Regions from separate parts of the Peribacillus sp. SIMBA_075 genome, predicted to be linked through region 1. Evidence: riboswitches for the same ligand, from Rfam matches in the RefSeq annotation. Region 1 holds a riboswitch; each other region holds the start of a gene.
The links. A riboswitch is a leader RNA that binds a small molecule or an ion and turns the genes downstream of it on or off. The one in region 1 is predicted to bind thiamine pyrophosphate.
Positions count from the first base shown of each region.

Region 2: linked by a shared signal. The riboswitch ahead of thiT (energy-coupled thiamine transporter ThiT) and the one ahead of tenA (thiaminase II) in region 1 are both predicted to bind thiamine pyrophosphate.
Region 3: linked by a shared signal. The riboswitch ahead of SB775_RS24080 (ABC transporter substrate-binding protein) and the one ahead of tenA (thiaminase II) in region 1 are both predicted to bind thiamine pyrophosphate.
Region 4: linked by a shared signal. The riboswitch ahead of tenA (thiaminase II) and the one ahead of tenA (thiaminase II) in region 1 are both predicted to bind thiamine pyrophosphate.

Region 1 is NZ_JAWRYN010000004.1:163,310-166,438, reverse strand. Features, by position in the region: gene SB775_RS05615 (GNAT family N-acetyltransferase) at 158-664, shown strand; gene SB775_RS05610 (aspartyl-phosphate phosphatase Spo0E family protein) at 735-929, opposite strand; gene SB775_RS05605 (Fur-regulated basic protein FbpA) at 1,181-1,369, opposite strand; SAM riboswitch class I at 1,546-1,650, opposite strand; TPP riboswitch at 1,810-1,914, shown strand; gene tenA (thiaminase II) at 2,009-2,698, shown strand; gene thiW (energy coupling factor transporter S component ThiW) at 2,713-3,129, shown strand, end outside.
Region 2 is NZ_JAWRYN010000017.1:54,937-58,065, forward strand. Features, by position in the region: gene SB775_RS14315 (transglycosylase domain-containing protein) at 1-53, opposite strand, end outside; gene SB775_RS14320 (universal stress protein) at 354-881, shown strand; gene thiT (energy-coupled thiamine transporter ThiT) at 966-1,547, opposite strand; TPP riboswitch at 1,654-1,755, opposite strand; gene SB775_RS14330 (cation diffusion facilitator family transporter) at 1,991-2,878, shown strand; gene SB775_RS14335 (histidine kinase N-terminal domain-containing protein) at 3,113-3,129, shown strand, end outside.
Region 3 is NZ_JAWRYN010000052.1:22,067-25,195, reverse strand. Features, by position in the region: gene SB775_RS24090 (ABC transporter permease) at 1-392, opposite strand, end outside; gene SB775_RS24085 (thiamine-binding protein) at 389-673, opposite strand; gene SB775_RS24080 (ABC transporter substrate-binding protein) at 685-1,689, opposite strand; TPP riboswitch at 1,824-1,933, opposite strand; gene SB775_RS24075 (protein-glutamine gamma-glutamyltransferase) at 2,202-3,029, shown strand; gene rarD (EamA family transporter RarD) at 3,121-3,129, opposite strand, start outside.
Region 4 is NZ_JAWRYN010000011.1:93,716-96,844, reverse strand. Features, by position in the region: gene SB775_RS11125 (NADH:flavin oxidoreductase) at 1-967, shown strand, start outside; TPP riboswitch at 1,557-1,685, shown strand; gene tenA (thiaminase II) at 1,822-2,505, shown strand; gene SB775_RS11115 (ECF transporter S component) at 2,519-3,103, shown strand; gene SB775_RS11110 (ABC transporter ATP-binding protein) at 3,116-3,129, shown strand, end outside.

The sequences.
Region 1 (3,129 bases):
TTTAACATACAAAAATGAATTGTCAGATAAATAGTAAAGAGTGTATGATAATATAAAACTTTCAATGGATTGGGCTTCATTCTCCGGCCTTTATGTAAGCGGGATGATACCCATTATTCTGGAGATTGAATATAAATGATAGATAGGAGTTTAAATGATGGCAGAGCACATAGAGTTTAGGGAGGCAGCACTTTCGGATTTACCCAGAATCGTTGAAATATATAATTCGACAATTGCTTCAAGAATGGTCACGGCAGATACGGAACCTGTATCCGTACAATCGAGGGTTAAATGGTTTGAGGAACATCATTCAGAAAGTCGACCGCTATATATCATTACTATAGAAGGGCAAACTGCAGGATGGATGAGCTTTCAATCTTTCTATGGCCGGCCAGCTTATGATTCTACGGCCGAAATCAGCATTTATATCGATGATTATTTCCGGGGAAAAGGAATCGGACAAATTTCGATTCAAAAGGCAATTGAAGTGAGCCCTAAATTAGGGGTGAAGACTTTATTAGGTTTCATTTTTGCCCACAATATACCTAGCCTGAAGCTTTTTTCAAAATTTGGGTTTGAAAAATGGGCAAATTTGCCTCGAGTTGCAGAGCTCGATGGCATTGAAAGAGATTTGATTATACTTGGGAAACGTGTCGATAATTAAAATATTCATTTAAAAGCTATTGCCTTGAGCAGTAGCCTTTTTCAGATTAAACGAGGCCGAAATGGAGAATTTAGAAATACCTATATACTTTCTTAAGGGAAAAATATTCAGAATCTCTTTTATTTGTTAAAGCATTCAACAGCGTATCCAATTCTTGGCTTGCTTGAACAGTTAGAAGACTTGTTAAACCATAAATTGCCGCCAATTTAATCATTTCTTGTCTCTTCTCTTCTACTTTTTCTACAGTTACCTTCTGGCAAAGCATCAAGCCACCTCCCATTTATTCAATTTTTTTACACCTTCATCATAATGAAACTTATAGTTAAAATCAACTATTTTTTTGAAATTAAATGTGTAATTTTACAGTTTAAATGTGACAAAAAGCCTATTTCATTTTCTAAATATGTATATATTGTGTCATCCCCTATATAAACATAAATAAAAAAAGCATCCACAAGTATAGACTGCGAATGCTTACATCATATTCCTTATCCCAAGATTATAGCCTATCGGATACTATGTCATCCATTCCGAAGGAGACTCATTATTTGGTCTATTTATTACAATCTTATATTCATTTTCAAGTACTTTTAACGGGGCATCATAAAGGTGCCTTTCATCAGAGGTTTTGTATACTCCATTGGCCAATAACTCTTCAATAAGCATTGCCTTCCTCTGTTCAATCCTCTTAAATAATTCTGCCATGTAAATGGCTCCTTTCCTAGTCATCATAGAGCCCGCTTCTAGTTGAGCTAAACTGTATTAACCGGTTTGATTTCACCAAATTATATATACCTTTTCTAGTATGCCACTAAACGTTATTCCGCAAAAATAAAAGCCTCTTCTAATTCAAGAAGAGGCTTACAGTGTCCGTACGGCTCTTCTTATCTTCCAAGCAAATGCTTGTTGGATTTAGCACAGTTCCCAAAATGGGTCTGCTGCCGAGGTTTCTTTGGGCCAAGTCCCTCCACCTCTCTGGATAAGAATTCAATATATAAATGATGTAGAAATGATTTTATCCCAATAAACATCAAAAGTCAATTACCTGGTTCTTCCTTTTCCACTTGCCATAAATGGGTTTCCCCTTTCAAATGTGGGTTGCATTTTCTTGTCTTTCTGATATGATGTCAGTAATTACATACAATTCACACCACTAGGGGAGTCTTTTTTTAGACTGAGATGGAATTAGTTCCGGACCCTTTGAACCTGAACCGGCTCATACCGGCGGAGGGAAGTGGATGATATCGTCCATTTGCAGACTTTATCCATCTACCCCGTTCCGTATTCAGGAGCGGTTTTTTTTATGGATGTAAATAGGGGATCTATTCTAAAGGAGGATGAACAATGGAGAATACTAAATTAGAAACCTTCAGTGAAAGACTTCATGGACGGGCAAAAGAAATTTGGAAAAGGAACCATTCACATCCCTTTGTCCAGGCAATTGGAAACGGCACGCTACCTGAAAAGAAGTTTTCTTATTATTTGAAGCAGGACTATATCTATCTCATGGAATATTCCAAGCTTTTTGCTCTAGGTGTCATCAAAGCTCATAATATCGAAACCATGGCAAGATTTTCCAGTATTTTAAACGAAACTCTTCAAGTGGAAATGGATATCCATCGGCAATATGCTTCGGAATTCGGAATCAGTACCAAGGAATTGGAAGAAACAGAACCTACGCCTACCACTTTAGCCTATACGGGTTACATGCTAAATGCAGCTCAGCATGGGACTTTGGCAGACCTCATCGCTTGTCTCCTACCATGTGCTTGGGATTATTACGAAATCGGTTTGATATTAAAAAAACAAAATGGTGAAGCATTGGAAAACAACCGCTACGCAGATTGGATAAGGTCCTATTCATCTCCTGAATTCGGTGAGGCACACAAGTGGCTGATTGCTTTATTGGAAGAATTAACAAGAGGCATGCCTGAAAAGGAACTTCTGAGATTAGAAAAGCACTTTTTGGTGACTTCCCGATATGAATATTTATTCTGGGATATGGTTCAAAATGAACAGGATTGGCCACTGTAGGTATTGACATGATGATGAATCCAATCAAGAAAATGACGTTGACTGCCATGATCACGGGTATAACGACTCTGACCAGTTCAATTATTTTCATCCCTGTCGGATTTGCTAAAATCTTCCCGATACAGCATCTGGCAAATGTCCTGACAGCCGTTTTATTGGGACCTGCCTATTCGGTAACACAAGCTTTATTAGTTTCCATCATTAGAAACATGTCTGGTACCGGTTCAATTTTCGCCTTTCCTGGCAGCATGATAGGTGCACTATTGGCTGCCGTCCTTTATCGAAAAACACAAAGCTTGAAATTCGCCTGTCTAGGGGAAGTGATTGGGACCGGCATTCTCGGATCCCTGGCCTGTTATCCACTTGCACTCCTCCTATTGGGGGAAAAAGCTGCTCTTTTTGGTTTTTTACCAGCTTTTATGCTTAGTTCA
Region 2 (3,129 bases), on a different contig from region 1:
TTCACTAACCCTCTCATTTGTACCCCCATTTTCCAATCTGCGACATGTTTCATTAAAAATATTTTACCCCTTTTATTAAAGAAAACTCGTCGATTGACTAAAAGGCCTAAGCTAAGTCGCCTTTTCTTTAGCACTATACCCGGGTATCGGTTTCCTTGCCGATGATACCCCCTTCACCGAATGAAAAATAAGCCCGCGACTAATTGAAGGACCAGGATTTTCATCCTACCATTTTTAATAATGACCGTATCTATCCTTTACCCGTAATTTGCAATCTATATACCGATTAATGGCGTGAACCCCTTAAAAAGTGGGTATAACACTTTAAAGACTTATAAAAGGGGGGAGATGGCATGAAAAAAAATTTAAAACATATTGTCGTCGCTTTTGATGGAAATGAAGAAAGTAAACGTGCCGTGGAATATGGAGCAACATTGAAAAAGGCCTTTCCTGAGGCCGAGCTGACCGTAGTTCATGTCCTATTTGATAAGGTTGAGCAGCGTATCATGGGAAACGCCTCGGCGCCGGGGTTTGTACCGGCTGCTGGATTTTATGTGGATCCCGTCCAGACACATCCCGTCGTTGAAGTCGAACAACCAGAAATTCAAATGGTCAATAACACCCCTTCCGCCGTTGAGAGTAGTGTTCAGAACGCAGAAAGTAATACGTTGAGATTGCTAAGTGAATGTCAAGTCAAGGGGAAATTCGAGATATTGGAAGGACATGCGCCAGATAGCGTATGTGAATATGCGGCAAGAACTGCTGCCGACCTCATCGTTGTAGGCAATAGCGCTAAAAGCGGTTTGGAAAAATTCTTTCTTGGCAGTACAAGCAGCTCCATTGCGAAAAACGCACCCTGTTCGGTATTCATTGCAAAATGAGGATTGAGCCGTTTCGCCCTGTAAGACTCAATTTGCTTAATCTCCGAAAAAAGCCGAATTCTTTATAGAATCCGGCTTTTTTTGTTAATAGGCTTTTTTCAGTAATACACTTGAAGCAGCCGAATATAACATCATCACCACAAGGGCCGATAAAATAAAACTGATCAGCATATAAGTCCCATTATAAATGAATGAATAAATCACTACTGGCTGTCCTTTTGGAGCTGCAGAGCCAAAAAACACGATTCCGGATATGAAATGACACAGAAACCTCAGAAAACTGCCCAAAAACATGCCGCCAATCCCATACCACTTCGCTTTGGAACGCTTTTCCTTTTTATAGCTATTTACAAACTTATTCATGAATACACCGGATATCCCGACAACCGTAAAGGCAAGATAATAATCAATGAAGCCTTGAATCGGCGTGCTGATCCATGCTGTACCACTGACGATCTGCAAAAGCCCAAGTAACAATCCGGTTAACATACCACCTTTGATGCCCCACCGATATGCCATCAGAAAAATCGGTACCATGGCTATTGAAATCGAGCCTCCTTGCGGCCAGATTCTTGAAAAAATGAATCCAGAAACCAAATCCAGTAATAAAGCCAGTGAAGCAAAAATGGCAACCTCTGTCATGAATAACGTTTTATTTTTCATCATGTCTCTCCCTTCTCCAAAAATGAAAAGTGTCCATGAGTTCCCTCCCTGCCAGATTTTGCACAAACAAAAAAGCAACACCGGGGCGGTAATGGATGCCCAGTATTGCTTGTATCCAAAACCACATCCCTACGCTAGTGTTAACTATCAGGTTCATAGGGTCTGAACTCAACCGTTCACTCTCAGCCTTTTGGCTCCCCTTGTGGAAGTATTTAATTTTCGATCCTCGGTTAGAATATACTACTAGTTTCTATAAAAGACAACTTAAAGAAAATGTCATATCATAAAAACTTACCACTCCCATATTTATGGAGGTACCCTTTCTTTTAACCAACTTCAATACATCTGCAATTAACCAGGTTAGATGGCTAAATGCAACAACTTTTCTATAGACTCACTAAGGTTTGTTTTGATATCTTTTAATTTACACCGGGGAGGGATTAGACATGGATAAACATTCGATTTCAGCTGAAAAAGGCGCCTACATAAGCATTGCCGCTTACATATTCTTGTCTGCTCTTAAATTGTCATTCGGTTATTTCGGTGATTCTAAAGGGCTTTGGGCAGATGGTTTAAATAATACGACCGACATCATCGCTTCCATAGCCGTATTGATTGGTTTGAAAATTTCGAAGAGACCTCCTGATGATAATCATTCATATGGTCATTTACGGGCAGAAACCATAGCCTCGCTGGTAGCTGCCTTCATCATGATTACCGTGGGCATCCAGGTTGTTTACAGTGCTATAGAATCCTTCTTCCAGCAAGATTCAACAACCGTTCCAAATATGCTGACCGGTTATGTCGCTCTTTTCTCTGCAATCTTCATGTACGGAATCTACCGTTATAACTTAGCGTTAAGTAAAAAGATCAACAGCTCTTCCATCTACGCCGTTGCACAGGATAATCGTTCCGATGCCCTTGTCAGTGTTGGTGCTTTTATAGGAATCATCGGTACTAAGATGGGAATCCCTTGGCTGGATGCGATAGCTGCTGCTGTAGTAGGGATCATCATCTGTAAAACGGCCTGGGATATCTTCCGTGATGCATCCATCTCTTTAACCGATGGTTTCGACGAGCAGCTCCTGCAAAAGATCGGACAAACCATTATACTGACAGAAGGCGTTAAGGACATGAGTGAAATTAAAGCCCGTATGCACGGAAGTGAAATCCTGCTCGAAACTACCGTACATGTTAACCCTCTTTTGACCGTCATCCAAGGTCACGATATTACGGTTAAAATCGAAGAGAATCTTTTGAAGGAATATAACATCCAGCATGTGATCGTTCACATTGAACCATATGCATTTAATAAAAAAGGTAACCGTCATTAACTTTGCGGATACCTTTTTTTATTATTAAATCCTGCAATTCCTTTAATAAAACTGTGTCAAAAAAAGGTATTTATCGATTAATTGCCGAATATTTATCCAATTGACACATGTGTAAAAAACATTAATCTGTTATCATAAAAGCAAAATAATTATTTTAATATTTTGTATTTTATTCAAATAAATTAATTTCTGGGTCGAAAGTAAAATTCATTTTCCTACAGTATGGAGGGCAAAATGGTATCTAATCGAGA
Region 3 (3,129 bases), on a different contig from region 1:
CATACGAGTGAAATCACAATTAACTTAGGCAGCATGCCAAAGCCAAACCAGATCACTAAAAGCGGTGCCAAAACTATGATTGGTATATTTTGCGAGAGTATGAGCAGAGGATAAACCGCGTCCTTCACACCTGGAAATAGGTGTAAGATTGCAGCAATTAATAACCCAATACAGCTTCCAATAAGAAAACCCGATAACGCAAGCTCAGTTGTTGATATAAGGTGTCCAAAAAGATTACGGGACGACTCAATTCCTTCAATGAAAATGGCTGATGGAGCGGGAAGCAGCCATTTTTCAACCTTTAATAAGACTGTCATTGACTCCCATACTATCAGCAAACATAATAAAAGAAAGAAGGGAGCCCCCTTCTTCCAAATTCCCCTTTTGATCATGCCCGATATTTCTCCGTTAACGTATCCATCGTAATCCCGCTTGGCTGATATAGTATCTTCACTTGGGAAATGACATTCGGCGAGCCTAATTCAATCATTCTTACATTCATTTTTTCTATCACGGCAAAAAGCTCGGATAGCTCACCCTCCATTGTTGTTTCTAGCGGGTGAACCTCATACTTGACACCTGATTCATCAATGATCTTGATTGCTTCATCGACCATGGGGATGACATTTTCCCCTTTAGGAATGATTTGTATACTAATTAATGAATTGGCCATTGTATTTCCTCCTATTTTGGTAAAAATTCATTGGTAAATGCCTTTTCAGGATTGAAATCACCTTCAAGAAGCTTATTTTCCTTCATCCAATCACTATAATTCTTCCAGATTTCAAGCTTTTGTTCACCCCAACGCGGAGCATCATCCTGATACTTATCTGCAAGCCACTCCTGGCTTTTCTTCACTAGTTTTGGATCTAGATCAGGTGCAGACTTACTTAATATGTCCGCTGCATCATCAGGATTCTTAATTGCAAACTGGTACCCTTTCGAAGCTGCATGAACGAATGCTTTAACAGTCTCAGGATCCTCTTTAATCATCTTTTCATTTGTTGTCAAAACAGGCGTATAGTAATCAAGCTTATCAGAGTAATCGGTTAAGTAAACCATATTAAGCTTTTCATTCCGCAACTCAGCCTCGATACCTGTCCACCCATAATAAATCCAGGCGAAATCTATATCCCTTTTAACCGAAGTGAAAAAATCTGTGTCCCCTGTATTCACTATATCCACTTTATTTACATCGGCATTTTCTTTTTTCATAAGTGAATCAATAATGGCCTTTTCAACTGGAGACCCCCAGCCACCATACGTTTTCCCTTCAAAATCCTTGGGAGTTTTAATGTTTTTTGCCGCAGGTGAAGCGAATCCAGAGGTATTATGCTGGATGACAGCAGCTAGCGAAACAAGCGGCACGCCTTGCACGCGGGCCTGCGTAATGCCCTCCTGGTAGCTCACGCCAAATTCAGATTTCCCTGAAGCCACAAGTTTATCAGCTCCAGCTTCGCCTGGCATGATAATTTCCACATCCAGACCTTGTTCTTTGAAATACCCTTTTTCCTTGGCTACATACAATCCTGTATGGTTTGTATTCGGTGTCCAATCAAGCACGACCGATACCTTTTTTAATTCTTTATTGCCTTCTTTTTTAGATGATTCTTCTTTTTCATTAGTTCCGCCTGCCCCACATCCAGCCAAAAGGAACAACGAAGTTAACAGTGGTAAGAATTTATTCAAACTATTATCCTCCTACACATCATATAAGATCCATATGCCGAAACCATAATGGGGCGCCAGGGTCCATTCCAATACCGGTAAAAAAACAAAAAACGCCCGAAGATGAATTCGGACGTTTAACATACAAAACAGAAAGTCAGTAATAATATGTTCCCTCCGCTGGCATCATCCAGATCAGGTTCAAAGAGTCAGCATCTAAAGGACGCAATCTCAGCCAGCAGTACTGGCCCCCCTACATTTCTCGCACATATGAACTTTTCTCTCCCATTATATCAATTCATGGAGAAAAAGGAATACTAATTTGCTTCTTCTCATTAATTGGAAAGGTTTCCCTTGCATTAAAGGATATCTAGCAAAACATCATCCCATTCCAATCATTCTCGTTTACGTGCCTGACACGTTCAAAGAGTCATTTCCTTACAGGTATTCATATAATGAGCATAACCTGTGGACATTTTTTGTGTACTGGTTTTATATGCCCTTAATTTCAAAAGCAAAAGGTGGATATGATCATGATAAAGATTAATCACAAATTATTAGATGTCAGTCACATCCAACCAGGTATAGCATCTGCTAAATCGCTTGAAATTCTCCAATTGCTAGCGGAAGATTCTAACATTTTTGAATATCGGAGCTTTGGATACCTTAATTTTGATATACAACTGAGGCACCAAGTCATCGAGGCAGCTTTTGCGTTGGATAAAAGTGATGCAGAATTTTCCACACTTGAGGAATCGGCATCCAATAAACAATATTGGCGCCTTTCAAAGGATGGCACCTTTACCCTTCAGCCAGGGATTGCCCCTCATGTTGCACTCCTGGACATTTTCTTGAATGGAACGCTTTACGCTTTCGAATGCGGTACAGCGATAGTCGTCACTTTTTTAAAGGCCATTTTGGATTTAATCGGCCCTAGGAATTTCGACTATCTTTTTTCAAGCCTATTTCTATATGACTGGCGCCCTCCAAAGAATATGGCTCTTCATGTTCATCAAGGAACGGATTATTTACCAGGGGATTGCCTTTACTTCAAAAACCCTGATCACGATGTGGAAACACCTGAATGGCAAGGTGAGAATGCAATATTATTAGGAGAAGACCTCTTTTATGGCCACGGGATCGGGATTACCAATGCACAGGGTATCATCGATGAACTAAATAGCAATAGAAAGCCGAATGCCGCCATCTCAGCATTCCTGACAAAGCATATCATTAGCTTGGATAGTTCCTACTATAGACAATTCCAACCAACTATCTCCCGTGCAAAGCCCGTTCACGGTCTTGTCACCCTATCTGATTTGATTGTTTCTGAAATAGGTCCGAAGATTTACCTTTCATGACTCAAGCAATTCTCCTGCCGTAAAACCGGTTTCTTTAAATATAGGCAAAAAAAAATGCTTGGGGATGGAACCACCAAGCATTTTTTCTTATTCACGCACC
Region 4 (3,129 bases), on a different contig from region 1:
AGTGATGGCACCGATGACGAGACAATTTTCTCCTGAAGGAGTGCCTGGTCCGGATGTGGCCGCCTATTATCGCCGCAGGGCTGAAAATGGCGTTGGACTTATCGTGACAGAAGGTACGGTGATTAATCATTCGGATTCGTCCAATCAAGCCAATGTACCGCATTTCTATGGCGAAGCTGCATTAAACGGTTGGGCAAACGTCGTGGCTGCTGTACACGAAGTAGGCGGACGGATTATTCCGCAGATTTGGCATATGGGTGCGCGAGGCCATGTTGGCGATTATTCGGAATTGGATATCGCCGCAATCGTTCAAGCCTTTGCGCAGGCAGCATTCGAAGCCAAGCGGCTTGGCTTCGACGGCATTGAGCTTCACGGTGCGCATGGATATTTGATCGACCAATTCTTCTGGGAGAAAACGAACCCGCGTACCGACAGCTATGGCGGCGACATGGTTGCCCGCACCCGCTTCGCGGTCGAGGTCATCGAAGCTTGCCGCCGTGCCGTCGGACCGGAATTCCCGATTGTGCTGCGGTTCTCGCAATGGAAGCAGACGGATTTTACAGCGAAACTGGCAGCAACGCCGGCGCTGCTGGAACGGTTCCTGACGCCACTTTCCGATGCGGGCGTCGATATTTTCCACTGCTCGACCCGCCGTTTCTGGGAGCCTGAGTTCGAAGGCTCCAATCTGAATCTCGCCGGATGGACAAAAAAGCTGACGGGTAAACCGACGATTACGGTTGGATCGGTCGGTCTGGATAACGATTTTACGAGTCACTTTACGGAAGGAAAGAGTGCCAAAAATACCAAGATCGACGGGTTAATCGAAAGGCTTGAACGTGAAGAATTTGATCTGGTAGCCGTGGGTCGGGCATTAATGGTTGATCCTGCTTGGGTAAACAAGATTCGTGACGGCCGAACAGCTGAATTGGTTCCCTTTACATCTGAGTCAGTGAGAACACTTCATTAAGCCTCCGTTTGATTAGTTAACACAAGATACATTCTGGAGTTTATGGATAAAAGTGCTATACGATTGCCGCACAGCGAAGCATATGGAGATTTATGACAGCGATAAAGTTGTAGGGACTGTAGACGAAAACTATGAATTCAAATTAAGAGATCCAATCTATCCAATACTTTGATGCATAATATTTTGTTATGTCTGTCTTTAAAAAAGACTCTTTTCGTAAAGATTGTTGTTTTTAAAACGAAACTATTTAAGGTTGATTGGAGCGGAAGTGCGAGACTCCTGCGGGAGCACCGCCCGCCCCGCGGAAAGCGAGCATCTGGAGGGGAAATCAACCACAACTCACTACCTGGTAAATAGCAACAAAGTATGTGAAAACAGCCTTAAAAAAAGAGGATAAGAGTATCTTATTATTCCATAGAGAATGGGGGGCTGCGGCATCCTCTTTTCTTCATCCTTAGCGTATTAGAAGATTGAAAGACTAGTAATCCAAAAGATTAATAATGAACATCTTTGATTGAAAACTTTTCTAATACGTTTGACAATTGGATTTATCGTGTTAATATAAAGGCAAATGAAATATATATACAATTTGTACCACTAGGGGTGCTTTATAGGTAAAAACTGATTTTACCTGAGAAGCTGAGATTAAAGTATGACTTTAAGACCCTTAGAACCTGATCTGGTTTATACCAGCGTAGGGAAGTGGGGTCTGGGACAATACGTTTCTGTATTATTTCAAGTACAACCACTTTCTTTACGTTAAAGAAAGTGGTTTTTTATTTGCAAAAAAAAGGGGTTATAAAAGGCTTTTATCCGTATCATTCATAAAAAAATAGAATTTGGAGGTAATGGACATGAAGTTTTCAGAGGAAATCCGCCAGGAAGTTGATCATATTTGGGAAGCTAGCTTTAATCACCCGTTTGTTGCAGGAATAGGAGATGGCACATTGCCAATAGAGTGTTTTCGTTTTTATGTCAAGCAGGATGCCTATTATTTATCTCATTTTGCTAGAGTTCAAGCTTTAGGAGCAGTCAAGGCTACAGATTTACATACAACAAGCAGGCTTGCCGGCCACGCACAGGGAACATATGAAGCGGAGTTGAAGCTTCATGAAAATTTTTCTGAGAGATTAGGCATCACCAAAGAAGAACGGGAAAGTTTCAAACCTGCCCCGACTGCCTATGCTTACACTTCCCATATGTATCGTGCGGCATATTCTGGACATTTAGGTGACGTTATTGCGGCTATCTTGCCATGTTATTGGCTGTATTATGAAATAGGTGAAAAGCTGCAAGAGTGTAAACCGGAAGAGCCGATTTATCAAGAATGGATAGCAGCTTACGGCGGAGAGTGGTTCCGCTCTTTGGTAGAAGAACAAATTGCCAGGCTTGATGAGATTGCTGAAAAGGTAACAGATGAAGATAAGGAAAGAATGAAGGAGCATTTTATCCTTAGCAGCCAATATGAGTACTCATTTTGGGAAATGGCTTATCGTTTAGAGACATGGCCTGTGCATAAGGAAACACTAGAAGTATAAAGGAGATTGAAACATGAAAAAAGGATTGAAATTAACGGATATATTAGTCACGATCGTGATTGCCGTAGCATTTGGAATCGTTTATATCCTTTGGGGTTCGATTTATTATTCTGTTAAACCATTAGGATTACATCTAGATCAACTTATTTATGGAATGTGGTTTATAGCTGGCCCCGTCGCCTTTTTGATTTTACGGAAACCGGGTGTGGCACTTCTGGCAGAGATAGCTGCAGCTTCAGGTGAATTCTTTCTAGGTTCACCATGGGGGCTGTCCGTACTCTTATATGGGGTGGTCCAAGGTTTGTTCGCTGAACTGGTATTCATGGCGTTCAAATATAAAAAATTCAATATGCCGGTGGCCGTTTTAGCTGCGATAGCTTCCTGCCTTGCATCAGTAATAATGGATTTTGCCTACGGGGAAATAGGTGCTCTCACTCTTTGGAATTTATCGTTATTCATGATAGCGAGGTTTGTGGGTTCCATATTCTTTGCAGGTGTAACTGCTTATTATCTAGTTAAAGTCCTGGAAACAACAGGAGTAACTAATCTAGTTCGTCCAGTTTCAAGTAAAGATTATGCAGAACTGGACCAAAAGTAGAGGTTGATGGCCATGAAACCAATCGT